DNA from 4 places in the Streptomyces chengbuensis genome. Region 2 is predicted to be linked to each of the others. Evidence: riboswitches for the same ligand, from Rfam matches in the RefSeq annotation. Region 2 holds a riboswitch; each other region holds the start of a gene.
What was found. Region 2 has a riboswitch for cobalamin ahead of cobN (cobaltochelatase subunit CobN). Riboswitches for the same ligand answer to the same signal wherever they lie in the genome.

Region 1: it holds a riboswitch for cobalamin, as region 2 does, so the genes downstream of both, QRN89_RS23055 (ribonucleoside-diphosphate reductase subunit alpha) here and cobN (cobaltochelatase subunit CobN) in region 2, are expected to answer to the same signal.
Region 3: it holds a riboswitch for cobalamin, as region 2 does, so the genes downstream of both, QRN89_RS10320 (SCO2321 family membrane protein) here and cobN (cobaltochelatase subunit CobN) in region 2, are expected to answer to the same signal.
Region 4: it holds a riboswitch for cobalamin, as region 2 does, so the genes downstream of both, QRN89_RS07540 (cobalamin biosynthesis protein) here and cobN (cobaltochelatase subunit CobN) in region 2, are expected to answer to the same signal.

Annotation. Positions count from the first base shown of each region.
Region 1 covers NZ_CP129137.1:5,185,549-5,189,644, forward strand. Annotated here, with positions in the region: gene QRN89_RS23055 (ribonucleoside-diphosphate reductase subunit alpha) at 1-980, opposite strand, end outside; cobalamin riboswitch at 1,106-1,245, opposite strand; gene QRN89_RS23060 (YbdD/YjiX family protein) at 1,572-1,778, opposite strand; gene QRN89_RS23065 (carbon starvation CstA family protein) at 1,793-4,012, opposite strand.
Region 2 covers NZ_CP129137.1:4,130,608-4,134,703, reverse strand. Annotated here, with positions in the region: gene cobN (cobaltochelatase subunit CobN) at 1-1,418, opposite strand, end outside; cobalamin riboswitch at 1,461-1,587, opposite strand; gene QRN89_RS18305 (ferredoxin-like domain-containing protein) at 1,638-2,966, shown strand; gene QRN89_RS18300 (precorrin-8X methylmutase) at 2,963-3,604, shown strand; gene QRN89_RS18295 (precorrin-2 C(20)-methyltransferase) at 3,601-4,096, shown strand, end outside.
Region 3 covers NZ_CP129137.1:2,314,871-2,318,966, reverse strand. Annotated here, with positions in the region: gene QRN89_RS10325 (SCO2322 family protein) at 1-581, opposite strand, end outside; gene QRN89_RS10320 (SCO2321 family membrane protein) at 578-1,837, opposite strand; cobalamin riboswitch at 1,951-2,087, opposite strand; gene QRN89_RS10315 (Strvi_7410 family MBL fold metallo-hydrolase) at 2,344-3,384, opposite strand; gene QRN89_RS10310 (aldehyde dehydrogenase) at 3,680-4,096, shown strand, end outside.
Region 4 covers NZ_CP129137.1:1,672,166-1,676,261, forward strand. Annotated here, with positions in the region: gene QRN89_RS07525 (class II aldolase/adducin family protein) at 1-354, opposite strand, end outside; gene QRN89_RS07530 (inorganic phosphate transporter) at 739-1,986, shown strand; gene QRN89_RS07535 (hypothetical protein) at 1,999-2,220, shown strand; cobalamin riboswitch at 2,358-2,508, shown strand; gene QRN89_RS07540 (cobalamin biosynthesis protein) at 2,540-3,523, shown strand; gene QRN89_RS07545 (cobyric acid synthase) at 3,520-4,096, shown strand, end outside.

The DNA.
Region 1 (4,096 bases), 1.1 Mb from region 2:
TGCGTGCGACGCGCCTCCTCGCCCGTGTTGTCGCGCAGTTCCAGGAACTCCTCGATGTCCGCGTGCCAGGTCTCCAGGTAGACGCAGGCCGCGCCCTTGCGCCGGCCGCCCTGGTTGACGGCCGCCACCGACGAGTCCAGCGTGCGCAGGAACGGCACGATGCCGTTGGAGTGGCCGTTGGTGCCCCGGATGAGCGAACCTCGGGAGCGGATGCGGGAGTACGACAGGCCGATGCCGCCCGCGTGCTTCGAGAGACGTGCCACCTGGTGGTAGCGCTCGTAGATGGAGTCCAGCTCGTCCAGGGGCGAGTCCAGCAGGTAGCAGGACGACATCTGGGGGTGCCGCGTGCCGGAGTTGAAGAGCGTCGGGGACGACGGCAGATAGTCGAGGCGGCTCATCAGCCCGTACAGGGAGGCCACTTCGTCCAGCGCCCGCAGGGACTCGTCCTCGGCGAGACCGCAGGCGACGCGCAGCATGAAGTACTGCGGCGTCTCGACGACCTTGCGGGTGATCGGGTGCCGGAGCAGGTAGCGGCTGTAGAGGGTGCGCAGTCCGAAGTAGCCGAAGCGGTCGTCGGCGGCCGGGTCGACCAGCGAGTCGAGGCGCTGGGTGTGGGCGTGGACGAAGGCGGCCGTGCGGTCCGCGATCAGTCCCTCGCGGCTGCCGACGGCGATGGAGGCGGAGAACGCGGTCGCTCCCTGCCCGGCCGCCTCCTCCGCGATGGTGAGGGTGAGCAGCCGGGCCGCGAGCCGGGAGTACGCCGGGTCCTCGGAGATCAGACCGGCGGCCGCCTCGGTCGCCAGTTCGCGCAGTTCGGCCTCGTCCGAGCCCGCGTGCCGGCCGCGGAGGGCGGCGGCGGCGACCCGGCCGGGGTCGGCGTCGGGCAGGTCGGCGGTGAGCTCGGTCAGGGTCCGCAGGAGCGCGGTGCCTGGTCCGTCGGCGAGCTGTGCTGCAGCAGGATCGGGCGGCGCGATGGTCACGGGGTGCTCTCCCTCGCTCGGCTGGGGCCGGCGGGGCAGGGGGCACGGACGCACACCCGGGCAGGGCGGACCGCGTCCACCGGCCTTTTCCGCGAGGCCCGGACGTCTGGGCACCCGGGCCGGACGGTCCGGGCGCACCGTCGGCAGGTCCTCGGACTCACGGACGTACGAGGCCCTGGAGCGGACCCGCGCACACCCTTACACCGTTGCGGGACAGTTCCGGATTCGCACCGGATTCCCCTGCGGCGACAGCGAGCATGAGCATACATGTGGGGGCGGTGAGTTGCGGAACCCCCCACATGTTGTGTCGTGACCCGCTCGGAGCTTCCGGGCGTCGGCCGGCCGGGGCGGCGGGCGGGGCAAGGGTTTCCGGCCACCTCCGGGTGTTTCCGCCACCCGCCGGGGGCGGCACCCCGCCGACGAACCGCCCCTCGTGTTCCCGCATTCTCCCCGGGTTCCGTCATGGCCCTCGTGGTCCGCCGCGACCGCCGTGCCGGCAACGGCCGGGTGCCGCACGGACACGGCGACGGGCCCCCGCGTCCTCCCCGGAGGGAAGCGCGGAGGCCCGTGGGCGTCCGTCGCTGTGCGCGGTCAGCAGCAGCGGAATCCCTTGCGGGGGTCCGCCTCCCGCTCGTCCATGCGGCAGCGCTCGAACTCGCGGCGGGTCATCACCTTCGCGTCGGGGTCGTGCGAACGGGCGTGGGCCACATAACGGTCGTACACCGTCTCGCCCGAGACCTCGCGCACGTACCAGCGGACCCAGTCCACCGCGCGCCGCACTCCGCTCACCGCCGTCATGACCGTCACCGTACTCAGCCCTTGCCGCTTCCGGCGGCCTCGTGGTCCGAGGTGCCGGCCGACGCGTGGTCCGGTGCGCCGGCGCCGACGGCGGCGAGCTCCGCCTTCTCCGCCTTGGTGGCGAACAGCCCGGCCGGTGCGACCAGCTTCGACTCGACGTACGGAACCTCGGCGAGCCGGACGGTGTCCGGCTTGCTGATCGCCGTGAAGCACACCCTGGCGGCGTCGGCCAGGACCACGACGATGAGGAGGGCGAACAGCGCGCAGAGCACGCCGTCGACGGTCGAGTTGGTGACGATGGTGTGCATGTCGTCCATCGACTTCGCCGGAGCAAGCACCTCGCCGGACTCGATGCCCGCCTGGTACTTGTCGCGCTGGGCGAAGAAGCCCACCTTCGGGTCGCTGGAGAAGATCTTCTGCCAGCTGGCGGTGAGGGTGACGGTGGCGTCCCAGGCGAGCGGGACGGCCGTCACCCAGGCCCACTTGAGGCGTCCGGACTTCACCAGCAGCGTGGTGCAGACGGCGAGGGCGACGGCCGCGAGCAGCTGGTTGGCGATGCCGAAGAGCGGGAAGAGCTGGTTGATGCCGCCGAGCGGGTCGTGCACGCCGACCCAGAGGAAGTAGCCCCAGCCGCCGACGACGACCGCGCTCGCGAACCAGACGCCGGGCTTCCAACTGACCTGCCGCATCGGCTTGTAGACGTTGCCCAGCATGTCCTGGAGCATGAAGCGCCCGACCCGGGTGCCCGCGTCGACCGTGGTGAGGATGAAGAGCGCCTCGAACATGATCGCGAAGTGGTACCAGAACGCCTTCAGCCCGGCGCCGCCGATGACCGCGGAGAAGATCTCCGACATGCCGAGGGCGAAGGTCGGCGCACCACCCGTACGGGAGAGCAGGCTCGCCTCCTCGACGTCCTTCGCCGCCTGGGCCAGTTGCTCCGGGGTGACGGTGAACCCGAGGTTCGCCACGGCCTGGGACGCGGAGTCCACCGTGGTGCCGATGACCCCGGCGGGGGAGTTGATGGCGAAGTACAGGCCCGGGTCGAGGATGCAGGCGCAGATCATCGCCATGACCGCGACGAACGACTCGGTCAGCATGGCGCCGTAGCCGATCATCCGGACCTGGGTCTCCTTCTGGATCATCTTCGGGGTGGTGCCCGAGGAGACCAGGGAGTGGAAGCCGGAGAGGGCACCGCACGCGATGGTGATGAAGACGAACGGGAACAGCGAGCCCGCGAAGACCGGGCCCTGGCCGCTGCCCGCGAACTCGGTCACCGCCGGCATCTTCAGCGTCGGCAGCGCGATGACCACGCCCAGCGCGAGCAGCACGATCGTGCCGACCTTCATGAAGGTGGACAGGTAGTCGCGCGGCGCCAGCAGCAGCCAGACGGGGAGCACGGAGGCCAGGAACCCGTAGATCACCATCCAGATGACCAGCGTGCCCGGCTCCAGGGTGAAGAAGCCCGCGAGGGAGGAGTCGGCGACCCAGCCGCCCGCGACGATGGCGAGCAGCAGCAGCGCGACGCCGATGACCGACACCTCGGTGACCTTGCCCGGCCGCAGGGTGCGCAGGTAGACGCCCATGAACAGGGCGATCGGGATCGTCATGCCGATGGAGAAGACACCCCACGGGGAGTGCGCCAGGGCGTTGACGATCACCAGCGCCAGCACCGCCAGCAGGATGATCATGATGGCGAAGACGGCGATCAGGGCCGCGACGCCGCCGAAGGGGCCGATCTCGTCCCGCGCCATCTGGCCGAGCGAGCGGCCGTCCCGGCGGGTGGAGAAGAACAGGGTGACCATGTCCTGCACGGCACCGGCGAAGATCACTCCGACGATGATCCAGATCGTGCCCGGCAGGTAACCCATCTGGGCGGCGAGGATCGGGCCGACGAGCGGTCCGGCTCCGGCGATCGCCGCGAAGTGGTGGCCGAAGAGCACCCGCCGGTCGGTCGGGTGGAAGTCGACACCGTTGTCCAGCCGTTCCGCGGGGGTGGCGCGGGTCCTGTCGGCCTTGAGGACGCGGTACTGGATGAAGCGTGCGTAGAACCGGTAGGCGATGGCGTACGAGCCGAGCGCGGCGGCCAGCATCCAGACGGCGGAGACCTCCTCGCCCCGTGAGAGGGCGAGCACGCTCCAGCCGGCCGCGCCCACCAGCGCGACGAGTACCCAGACTCCGATGGACTGCGGAGTGGTTCTCCGCGTGGTTGTGTTCGATGGTGCCGGCTCGGCCATGGTGTGGCTCCCGTCCCGTCGTGATCACCTGTAACGCGCAGGCAATCTAGGCGACGGTTCCGCCAGCGTCACCCCCGGCTCACA
Region 2 (4,096 bases):
ATCAGCAGGTTGCCCCGGCGCAGGGCGGCCAGGACGATGTCGCCCTCCGGGTTGCGGGAGCGGTCCAGGAACATCTCGCCCGGCGCCGGGCCCCAGTGCGCCTCGACCGCCTCGCGCAGTTCCGCGGGCAGGGTCGCGTACCAGCGCCGGTAGTCGGCCGCCGGGACGCGGACCGGGTTGCGCGCCAACTGCTCCTCGGTGAGCCAGTCCTGGTCGTGGCCGCCGGCCTCGATGAGCGCGCGGATGAGTTCGTCGCCGTCCCCGGACGTCAGGCCGGGGATCTCCTCGGTGCCGAAGTCGTAGCCCTCGTCGAGGAGGCGGCGCAGCAGGGCCACGGCGGAAGCGGGGGTGTCGAGGCCGACGGCGTTGCCGATGCGGGAGTGCTTCGTCGGGTACGCGGAGAGGACGAGCGCGAGGCGCTTCTCGGCGTTCGGGATGTGCCGCAGCCGGGCGTGGCGGACGGCGATGCCGGCGACGCGGGCGGCGCGCTCCGGGTCGGCGACGTACGCGGGGAGGCCGTCCTCGTCGATCTCCTTGAACGAGAACGGCACGGTGATCAGCCGGCCGTCGAACTCGGGCACGGCGACCTGGCTGGCGGCGTCCAGCGGGGACAGGCCCTCGTCGTTCTCCTCCCAGGCGCTGCGCGAGCCGGTCAGGCACAGTGCCTGCAGCACGGGCACGTCGAGCGAGGCGAGCGCGCCCGCGTCCCACGCCTCGTCGTCCCCCCCGGCCTGGGCCTCGGCCGGCCGGGTGCCGCCCGCGGCGAGGACGGTGGTGACGACGGCGTCGGCGTCGCGGAGCCGTTCCAGCAGCTCCGGCTCGGGGGCGCGCAGCGAGGCGACGTACAGCGGGAGGGCCCGGCCGCCCGCGTCCTCGACCGCGTCGCACAGGGCGCCGACGAAGGCGGTGTTGCCGCTCATGTGGTGGGCCCGGTAGTAGAGCACCGCGACGAGCGGGCCGCTGACGCGACGCGGGGTGCGCTCCAGCTCGCCCCAGGTGGGGGCGGGCGCGGGCGGCGCGAAGCCGTGGCCGGTGAGCAGGACGGTGTCGGACAGGAACCGGGCGAGCTGCTCCAGGTTGTCCGGGCCCCCGTGGGCGAGGTAGGCGTGTGCCTCCGCCGCGATGCCGACGGGAACGGTGGAGGCCTCCATCAGCTGGGCGTCCGGGGCCTGTTCACCGGTGAGGACGACCACCGGGCGGCCCTGCGCCAGCAGTGCGTCGAGGCCCTCCTGCCAGGCGCGGATGCCGCCGAGGAGGCGCACGACGACCAGATCGGTGCCGTCGAGGAGCTCGGGCAGCCGGTCGAGCGGGAGTCGGGAAGGGTTAGCGAAGCGGTACCGGACCGGGCCCTCGGCGGCACGGGCGCTGAGCAGGTCGGTGTCGGAGGTCGACAGCAGCAGGATCGTCGCGTGCGTCATCGCGTGCGCAGGCCTTCCTCGGGGTTTCCGCGCCCCGGGTGGTCGTGGTCGGCGGGAGTTCCTGACTCACCGGATCCCGTCGCCGGGGCCCGGTTCACAGTGGCGGGACCGCGCCGGATTCTCACCGGGCTTCCTCCCTAGGGCCCTGGGACCCTGTGCCGTTTTGCATAGTAGAGGCTGCGGCCCGCCGGCAGGGCGGTCACCTGGAAGGACGTGGGTATGCTCGCCGCCATGCCGCCCACACCGACAACACCCCCGGACCGGGGCGAACCGCGTATACGGGACCGAGGCGACGCCTGCCCGGGCGCGCTGCGGCTGCATGCGGCGGACGACGGGCGGCTGGCCCGACTTCGCCTGCCCGCAGGCTTGTTGACGGCACGTCAGATCCATGCGCTGGCTGCCGCGGCCGGACGTCTGGGCGACGGGGCCCTGAGCGTCACCTCCCGGGGCAACGCGGAGTTGCGCGGCCTGGCGGACGGCTGCGGGGCGGAACTCGCGGAACTGCTGCGCGAGGCCGGGCTGCTGCCCTCCGAGGCCCATGAGCGGGTACGCAACGTCGTCGCCTCACCGCTGGCCGGACTGGACGGACTCGGCCGCGCCGACGTGCAGTTGTGGGCCCGGGAGCTGGACGCGCTGCTGTGCGCGAGCGGGTGGGCCACGGGACTTTCGGGACGGTTCCTCTTCGCCCTGGACGACGGCCGGGGCGATGTGGCCCGGCTCGGTGCGGATGTGACGTTGCTCGCAGAGGCGGACGGGCGGGCGGTGCTGCGGACCGGGCGCCACGCCTTCCGGGTGCGTGCCGTCGACGCCGCGCGGGCCGCGCTCGCCGCCGCGGAGGCTTTCCTGTCCGCGGCCGCCGGAGCGGGCACGGGCGCCTGGCGCGTACGGGAGCTGCCGGAGGGGCAGGACATCGCCGTGGGCGCGGGGCTGGCACGGGCGGGGGTGGCGGCGGAACCACTGCTCCCTCCCGACGGAACGGGAGGCTCCGCCCCGGATCCGGTCCCGGGCGGGCCCGTGGACGGGTGCGCGGGCCCCGGCACCGGACCGCTGCCCGGTGTCGTGGAGGGACCGGACGGCTGGGCCGTGTCCGTCCTCGCTCCGCTCGGGCGACTCACCGTCGCCCAGCTGCGCGGGCTGCTGCCGGCCCCCGCGGACGAGGTTCGGCTGACGCCGTGGCGCGGGGTGGTGCTTCCCGGCTTCGCCGACCGCGGCTCGGCGCGGGCGCGCCTCGAAGCGCTGGGGCGGGCGGGCCTCATCACCGGCACCGACTCCCCCTGGTACGGGGTCGGCGCGTGCACCGGGCGGCCCGGCTGCGCCAAGTCCCTGGCCGACGTGCGGGCCGACGCCACACCCGGCCGGGGCGGACTGCCCGTGTACTGGTCGGGCTGCGAGCGGCGCTGCGGCCGTCCGCAGGGGGAGTACGTGGACGTCGTGGCCACCGGGGACGGCGCGTACCGGGTGACCGCGCACGGCAGCCCCGTACCCGTACCGTCCCGTGCCGCGCTCGCCGACACCATCGCCACAGCCAGAACCCGTACGACGAAATGAGCGACAAGACCGTGTTCGACTACGAGAAGGACGGCGCGGAGATCTACCGCCAGTCCTTTGCCACGATCCGTGCCGAGGCGGCGCTCGACGCGCTGCCGGCCGACGTCAGCCAGGTCGCGGTGCGGATGATCCACGCCTGCGGCATGGTCGACCTCGTCCGCGATCTCGCGTACTCGCCCGGGGTGGTGGCCCGTGCCCGCGAGGCGCTGCGCGCCGGGGCGCCGATCCTGTGCGACGCGCAGATGGTCGCCAGCGGCGTCACCCGCAAGCGGCTGCCCGCCGGCAACGAGGTGATCTGCACCCTGTCCGAGCCGTCCGTGCCGGAGCTGGCCGCCGGGCTCGGGACGACCCGCAGCGCGGCCGCGCTCGAACTGTGGCGGGACCGCCTCGACGGTGCCGTGGTCGCCGTCGGCAACGCCCCCACCGCGCTGTTCAGGCTGCTGGAGATGATCGACGCGGGCGCGCCCCGTCCGGCCGCCGTGGTCGGCGTCCCGGTGGGCTTCATAGGCGCGGCCGAGTCCAAGGACGCCCTCGCCGCGCACGGGGGCGGTCTGGACTACCTGGTGGTGCGCGGCCGGCGCGGCGGCAGCGCCATGGCCGCGGCCGCGATCAACGCGATGGCGAGTGAGGCGGAGTGAGCACACAGCGGACCGGCAGGCTGTACGGCGTCGGACTCGGCCCCGGCGACCCGTCGCTGATGACGCTCCGGGCGGCCCAGGTCGTCGCGGAGGCGGACGTCGTGGCGTACCACTGCGCCCGGCACGGCCGTTCCATCGCCCGCTCCATCGTGGCGGGGCATCTGCGCCCCGACCACATCGAGGAGCGTCTGATGTACCCGATCACCGTGGAGACCACGGACCACCCCGGCGGTTACCGGGGGGCGCTCGACGACTTCTACGAGGAGGCCGCGGCCAGGCTCGCGGCGCATCTCGACGCCGGCCGGACCGTGGCGGTGCTCGCGGAGGGCGACCCGCTCTTCTACGGCTCGTACCAGCACATGCACAAGCGGCTGGCGCACCGGTACCCGACCGAGGTGATCCCGGGCGTGACCTCGGTGAGCGCCGCGGCCGCGCGGCTCGGGGAGCCGCTCTGCGAGGCGGAGGAGGTGCTGACGATCGTGCCGGGCACGC
Region 3 (4,096 bases), 1.8 Mb from region 2:
CCGGCCGTCCCGGCGGTCTTCCCGGCCGACGGCGAGGACGCGCCGGGCTCGTCGGGCGCCGGGTCCCCGGCCGAGACCTGCTCGCCGCAGCCCGTCCTCGGATATCCGGAGATCGCGCACAGCAGCGCGTCCGCGTTGTAGCGGAGGGGCTTGGCCACCGCCGCCAGGGCCTCCGCGCTGGTCGCGTCCGAGGGGACCACGGCACAGCCGGACGCCGGCGTGGACGGGGGCCGTTCACCGGACGGGGCGTCCGCCCCGGTGCCGAAGTCGACCACGACGCCGACCCGCTTGGTGCCGGGCTTCGCGGGCGTGTCCGCGCACAGCTCCGAGAAGGAGGGAGCGGTACGCGGCTTCGCCGAGTCCTGCGAGTCGGAACTGACGGAGAAGCGGTATCCGTCCACCGTGCCGTCGGCGGGCCTCGCCGTCGCCGGCCCCTGGGTGGCGTAGGCCCAGGCCGCGCCGCCGGACTGCCAGAACGACCAGTACCGGTAACCGGCCGCGTGGGCCTGTCCCGCCGTGCCCGGCACCGTCAGCACGGCGCCGAGCACGAGGAGGAGCGCGGTCAGCCGCCTGCGTATCACTGCTGCTTGTTCTTCCTGCGGCCGCTGATCAGGATGCCGATGCCGGCTCCGGCGGCGAGACCGGCCCCGACGATCCACCAGATGCCGGCGCTGTCGCCGCCCTTGTGCTCCTCGCCGGCCTCGCCCTGCGCCCTCGGGGCGGGCGGCGCGGTGGTGGAGACCGGCGCGGGACCGGTCGCGTTCAGCTGCCGGACGAGGTCGGCGCCGCCGAAGTCCCGCGGGTCGTCGCCGTGGGCGTGCGCGGCGAGGATCAGCTGCGCGTACGCGGCCGGGCCGCCGTCCTTCGCCCAGGCGGCGGAGTTCTTCTCCAGCCACTGGACCGACTTGTCCGCCTTGTCGCCGTGCCCGGCGGCGGAGAGCGCGAGGACCGCGTCCGCGGTGTTGCCGAAGTCGGGCAGCGGCGCCGGGTCGGTGGCGCCGGGCATCGGCGGCGAGTCCAGGTGGCCGGTCTTCGCCAGCGTCCTGGCCAGGTACGCGGCGCCGTTGCGGGCCGACTGCTCGGGGGTGGCCTTCGCCGGGGAGTCGCAGGCGGCGGGGGAACCGTCCGGCTCCGGGCCGGAGACGACCAGTCCGCGGCCCAGCCCGGCGAGCACGGCGGCCGCGGTGGCGTCGCCGTTGGCGAGCAGCTTGCCGGTCTTGTCGGGCTGGTAGGCGAACGCGCCGCCGCCGGTCTTGTCCGCGCACGGCACGGCGAACGTGACCAGCGCGTCGAACGGGCTCCTGCCGCTCTTCGACTTCACCTCGCCGGGCCGCGCCTTCGCCGCGGCGAAGGCGCCGATCACGACGGACGTGGAGTTCGCGTCGGAGGGCATGCCGGGGTTGTAGCTCCAGCCGCCGTCCTCGTTCTGCACCGACTTCAGCCACTCGAGGCCCTTGTCCACGGCGTCCCCGTGGCCGCCGAGGGCACGCAGGGCCTGCACCGCGGCGGCGGTGGCGTTGGTGTCCAGCATCGTCTTCGCGTCGCACGGCCGGGACGCGTCGGCACGGTAGGAGGCGAAGCCGCCGTTGTCGCACTGCTGCCCGGTGAGCCAGTCGACGGCCTGCTCGGCGGGCACGGTCTTGACGACGTCCTGGGCGAGCAGCGCCAGCGACTGCCGCCACACACCGTCGTAGGTCGGGTCCTTCGTGCCGTACAGCCCGGCCGGGAGCGCGGCCGAGGGGGAGGGCGTGGGGGCGGCCGTCGCCGCGGGGGCAGCGGCCGCGCAGAGCACGGCGGAAGCGGCGGCGAGCGCTGCTGCGCTGCGGCGAACGGACATGGCGGGCTGGGCCTCTCCTGCGGGGAGCCGGGCACAGGCACGCTGAGGTACCAGGCTCCGGCCCCGTATTCCTCGACGGTGCCTGCCAGCGGGCCGGTCCCGATGGCACGAGCCGGTCACGGCCGGTACGGGGCATTCCGACTCACCGCCTGCGACGGCGGCTCACGGCTGCGGGTCAGCGCCGGATTCGCACCGGCTTCCCCCCGTACGGGTGTGATGACGACTCGCACACTCTACCGGCCCGTAATCCCCGTCCCTCGGGACGGGCGGCCGGGTGCGGCATGAGCCCCGGCGGCCGTGCCCACCGTGCCTCGCGGTGGATCTTGGCGGGACCCGGCGGTACCGGGGTGGCGCTCCGGCTCGGGCGTGGCTCGGTTCAGCCCGGCGGCTTCCGCGACGGGTCCGGTCCGTGCGGATCCCGGCGGGTCCGTCATCCCCGGCGTGAGAGTCCGGTTCACCTGGGCCCCGGTGCGGTCCGGGCCCGCCGTCGCCCGCACCCCGCCGGCTCAGCCCACCGCGACGTACGCCACCGGGTCGCTGCCCGGCACCGCCTCCACGCGGCCCAGCTTCACCAGGCGCCGCAGATGGGCCTCGGCCTCCGAGACGGCGATGGTGCGGGAGCCGTAGGGGATCTCGTCCCACGGCCGGTTCCACTCCATGCGCTCGGCCAGCCGCCAGGGGGTGAGCGGTGCGGCGAGGAGGGACAGCAGCCCGGTCAGCCGCTCCTCGTGGTGGGCGAGGAGCTCCCGGACCCGGGCCGTGGCGTCGGTGAAGGGGTGCTGGTGCGCCGGGAGCACCTCGGCGGCGCCGAGACGGCCCACGCGTTCCAGGGAGTCCAGGTAGTCGCCGAGGGGGTCGGTGACCGTGGAGTCGTCGGGATCCTCGTACAGGCCGATGTGGGGGCTGATGCCGGGGAGCAGATGGTCGCCGGAGAACAGGCGGCCCCGGCCGGGGAGGTTCGCCGGATGGTCCTCCTCCAGGTGCAGGCACACATGGCCGGGCGTGTGGCCGGGAGTCCAGACGGCCCGCAGTCGCCGCCCGGCGAGGTCCAGCAGCTCGCCGGGTGCGATCTCGCGGTCGGGGAGGGCCGCCCGCAGCCCGGGAAGGGTCCGCGCCCGGCCGCTCTCGCGGGCCGCGAGCAGCGGGGCGAGGTGCTCCTCCGGTGCGCCGACGGCGGCGAGCTTCCCGGCCAGGTAGTCGAGCCAGGCCCCGGGCCGGGCCTCCCGCGTGCGGCGGACGACGGCGATGTCCGCCGCGTGCATCGCGATCCACGCGCCGGACGCCTCGCGGACCCTGCCGGACAGCCCGTGGTGGTCGGGGTGGTGGTGGGTGACGAGTACGCCGTGGACGTCGGCCGGCGCGAGGCCGAGCTCGGCGAGGCCGTCCGAGAGCTCCGTCCAGGACGCGGGGTCGTCCCATCCGGTGTCGACGAGGACGGGCCCGCGGCCGGTGTCGAGGACGTGGACCAGGGTGTGGCCCAGGGGGTTGTCCGGGATGGGGACCTTGAGGGACCACACACCGCCGCCGTGCTCCGTCACCCGCGTCATCGGCTCCCCATCCTCGCGGCCGGGCCCAGGAACGAGAACCCGTTCCAATGGTCGCCCAAGTCGACCTTATTGCAAAGGGTTCGGCGGTGTGCGGGGTCGCGGCCGGTGGTGTCGGTCCGCGTCCGAGGTCGCCTCCGGGATCGGATCCGTGTCCGCGCGCCTCCTTCCCGGGGGCGGGTTCCGGCCGTGGACTCCTCCGGCGGGAACTGGTATCTGTTCATTCGGTTGGCATTTCTGAAACACCGTCAGGAAAGTTGGAGGGCTCGGAGAGCCGGGGTCGCGGGAGGCAGTCGTCATGACCGAACTGGTCGAGCACGGAAAACTCTTCATCGGCGGGGAGCTGGTCGATCCCCTCGGCACGGACACCATCGAGGTCGTCTCGCCGCACACCGAGCAGGTCATCGGGCGCGTCCCGCACGCCTCGCAGGCCGACGTGGACCGTGCCGTGGCAGCCGCACGGGCCGCCTTCGACCGCGGTCCCTGGCCGAGGACGCCGCTCGAGGAGCGCATCGAGGTCGTCGGCAGGATCAAGGACGCGATCGCCGTACGGCACGAGGAGATCGCCCGCTCGATCAGCTCGCAGAACGGGTCGCCCTACTCCTGGAGCGTCCTGGCCCAGGCGCTCGGCGCCATGATGGTCTGGGACGCGGCCATCACCGTCGCCCGCGACTTCACCTACGAGGAGCGGCGCGGCGGGGTCCTCGGCCCGCTC
Region 4 (4,096 bases), 2.5 Mb from region 2:
GGACACGGCGGTGGCGTGCACGGCGTGGGTGTGGACGACGGCCACCGCGTCGGTGGTGCGGTGGACGGCGAGGTGCATCGGGAGCTCGCTGGTGGGTGTGAGCTCGCCGAGGACCTGGCGTCCGTCGAGTCGGACGCCGACGGCGTCGGCGGCGGTGAGCCGGTCGTAGTGCACCCCGCTGGGGGTGACCAGCACGATGTCGCCGGCGCCGAGGCGGACGCGCACGGAGACGTTGCCCGAGGTCCCGACGACGAGCCCGTCCGTGACGGTCCTGCGGGCGGTGGCCACGAGGTCCGACCAGGCCCGGGATATCGCTTCCCGCTCCCGCTCCTCCGGCTGTTCGTGTTCCGTCATGCGGCCGATCGTGTCAGCCCGTACCGGCGGGGGCGACGGCGGGCCGGTGACGGGCCGCGGTGACCGGGCCCTTCGGGCCGGCCGGGTGGCGGAAAGTCCGGAGTGACCAGAATCTCTTCCGCTGTTCATCCAGACGATTGAATCCGATCATCTGACGGATGTTGTGCGACCATCGGAGACCGGTAGAGGCCCGGAATTTGGCCGATTCCGAACGGTACGCACCGGCCTCGAGGGTTGCCGGCGCGCCGCCGCAGACATAAGCGGAGGGACCGCAACCCACTTGGGGACACTCCAGCGCCCGCCCCAGTTCACCTTCCGTTCACTCAGAAACCCTACGTTCACCCGAGCCACTGACATCCGAACGATTGCCTGGGTACCCGGTAAATGGAGCACATCACCCTGCTGCTCGCGATTGTCGTCGTGACAGCACTCGTGTTCGATTTCACGAACGGCTTCCACGACACCGCCAACGCCATGGCGACGACCATCTCGACGGGTGCGATGAGACCGAAGGCAGCAGTGGCGATGTCCGCCGTGCTGAACCTGGTCGGCGCGTTCCTCTCGGTCGAGGTCGCCAAGACGATCTCGGGCGGCATCATCAACGAAGAGGGCATCCGCACAGAAGTGATCTTCGCCGCGCTCGTCGGCGCGATCCTCTGGAACCTGCTGACCTGGCTGCTGGGCCTGCCGTCCAGCTCCTCCCACGCACTCTTCGGCGGCCTCATCGGCGCCGCGGTGATGTCCGCCGGATTCTCGGCCGTCAACGGCGGCACGATCGTCACCAAGGTCCTGATCCCGGCCGTCGCCGCTCCGCTCGTCGCCGGCCTCGCGGCCCTGGTCGCCACCAGGCTGACGTACCGGATGGGCGGTACCACCCAGAACAAGGCCACCTCCAAGGGCTACCGCGCCGGCCAGATCGCCTCCGCCGGCCTGGTGTCCCTCGCGCACGGCACCAACGACGCGCAGAAGACCATGGGTGTCATCACCCTGGCCCTGGTCACCGGCGGCGTCCTCGCCCCCGGTGCGAACCCCCCGATGTGGGTCATCGTCTCCGCCGGTGTCGCGATCGCGCTCGGCACCTACCTCGGCGGCTGGCGCATCATCCGCACCATGGGCAAGGGCCTGACCGACCTCCAGCCGCAGCAGGGCTTCGCCGCCCAGACCAGCGCCGCGACGGTCATCCTGGCCTCCTCGAACCTCGGCTTCTCGCTCTCCACCACCCAGTCCTGCTCGGGTGCCGTGATGGGCGCGGGTCTCGGCCGCAAGGGCGGAGTGGTCCGCTGGTCCACCGCGACCCGGATGTTCGTCGCCTGGGGCCTGACCCTGCCCGCCGCGGGCCTGGTCGCCGCGGCCGCGGAGTTCCTGACCAAGCAGGGCACCTGGGGCATCGCCGCCGTTGCCGTGCTGCTCGTCGCGGGCTCCGGAGCCATCTGGGTGATCTCGCGCCGCAAGCCGGTGGACCACACCAACGTCACGGACGACGAGATCGAGCCCGCGGGCGTCGTCACCACCGCCATCGCGGCGGTCACCCCTCCCCCGGCCGGTGTCGCGGTGGCCGAGCCCGAGGAGCTGAAGGCCACCGTCCCGGCCCCGGCCCCCGAGTCCGCTCCGGCGCCCGCCGCCACGGTGTAAGGAAAGAACAGCATGAAGATCGACTGGGCAGCTCTGGGCTCCGTCTTCGGCGTGAGCCTCGTCGTGACCGTCGCCCTGGTGGGCCTCTTCACCCTCGGCGTCGCGGGCCTCTCCAAGCAGGAGGCCGCGGCCGCGCAGGGAGGCTCCGCCGGCCTCGCCCGCACGGGTGCGTACGCCTGCTTCGCGCTCTGCGCCGCGGCGGTGGCCTTCGGGATCTATCTGATCGTGGTCTGACGGCCGCACGGCACGTCCTCGTACAGGGGCCGGGCACACCTCCGGGTGAGTCCGGCCCCTGTCGTGTGCGCGCCCCGTGCCCGCACCGTGTGGGCCTCCGCACACTGTCCCGTCGCAGGTCAAGGGCGAGTTGACGGGCGTTCGGGGCCCGTGGTGGACTTCCGGAGCCATTTACGGCGGCAGAAGAGGAAGCCGGTGCGAATCCGGCGCGGTCCCGCCACTGTCACGGACGCGCTCCCCTCACGGAGCGTCCCGGAGCCAGGAACTCTCTCCCGCCGGTCACGTCGAGCCAGGGCGCGGACCCTGAGTGAGGACGAACATGCCTGCCGAACCGGGGGGGCCGGGCGTGCTGCGCCCGGACATCACGTTCGCGTACGGCGCCGCGGCCGGACTGGCCGGCGACCTGCTCCTCGGCGATCCACGCCGCGGGCACCCGGTCGCCGTCTTCGGCCGGGCAGCCGCGGCGGTCGAACGGAGACTCTGGCGCGACCACCGAGGCTGGGGCGCCCTGCACACCGCGGTGTGCGCCGGCGGCGCGGTCGCCGCGGGCGCGCTGGCCGCAGACCGCGCACGCCGGTCACGCGCCGCCGCCGTCGCCCTGACCGCGGCCGCCACCTGGGCCGTCGTCGGCGGCACCTCGCTCGGCCGGGAGGCACGGGCGATCGGCGGAGCGCTGGCGGCCGGGGACATCGAGGTCGCCAGGGAGCGGCTGCCGCATCTGTGCGGGCGCGACCCGCAGGCGCTCGACGGCCCCGGTATCGCCCGAGCCGTCGTCGAGTCCGTCGCCGAGAACACCTCTGACGCCGTCGTGGGCGCGCTGGTCTGGGGTGCGATCGGCGGCGTGCCCGGTCTCGTCGGGTTCCGCGCCGTCAACACCCTGGACGCGATGGTGGGTCACAAGTCCCCCCGCTACCGGCGGTACGGCTGGGCCTCGGCCCGGCTCGACGATCTCGCGGGCTGGCCCGGGGCCCGGCTCACCGCGGCCCTCGCGACCGCCGCGGGCGGTGACCCGCGCGGCGCGGCCCGCGCCTGGCGCCGGGACGCCGCGAAGCATCCGAGCCCCAACGCCGGTCCCGTGGAGGCCGCGTTCGCCGGAGCCCTCGGCGTACGCCTCGGCGGAACGCTCGCGTACGGCGGACGCGTCGAGCACCGGCCCGTGCTCAACGGCGACGGCGGACGGGCCGTCGAGGTCGCGGACATCGAACGGGCCGTACGGCTCTCGCGACGCGTGGGGGTGCTGGCGCTCGCGGTGTGCGCGGGCGGCCGCCTCGCGGCCGGAGCCCTGAAGCGGAGGCGGGCATGAGCGGGGGCGGACTGCTGGTCGCCGGCACCACCTCGGACGCCGGCAAGAGCGTCGTCACGGCGGGGATCTGCCGCTGGCTGGTGCGACAGGGCGTGAAGGTCGCGCCCTTCAAGGGGCAGAACATGTCCCTCAACTCCTTCGTGACCCGTGAGGGCGCCGAGATCGGCCGGGCACAGGCCATGCAGGCCCAGGCCGCCCGGGTCGAGCCCACGGCGCTGATGAACCCCGTCCTGCTGAAGCCCGGCGGCGACCGCTCCAGCCAGGTCGTGCTGATGGGCAGGCCGGTCGGTGAACTCAGCGCGCGCGGCTACCACGGAGGGCGCCAGAAGACCCTGTTCGAGCCGGTGATGGCCTGCCTGGAGGAGCTCCGCGGCACGTACGACGCGGTGATCTGCGAGGGCGCCGGCAGCCCTGCGGAGATCAATCTGCGGCGCACGGACATCGTGAACATGGGCGTCGCCCGCGCGGCGCGCCTCCCCGTGCTGGTGGTGGGGGACATCGACCGCGGCGGGGTCTTCGCCCAGTTCTTCGGAACGACCGCGCTGCTGGCCCCGGAGGACCAGGAGCTGATCG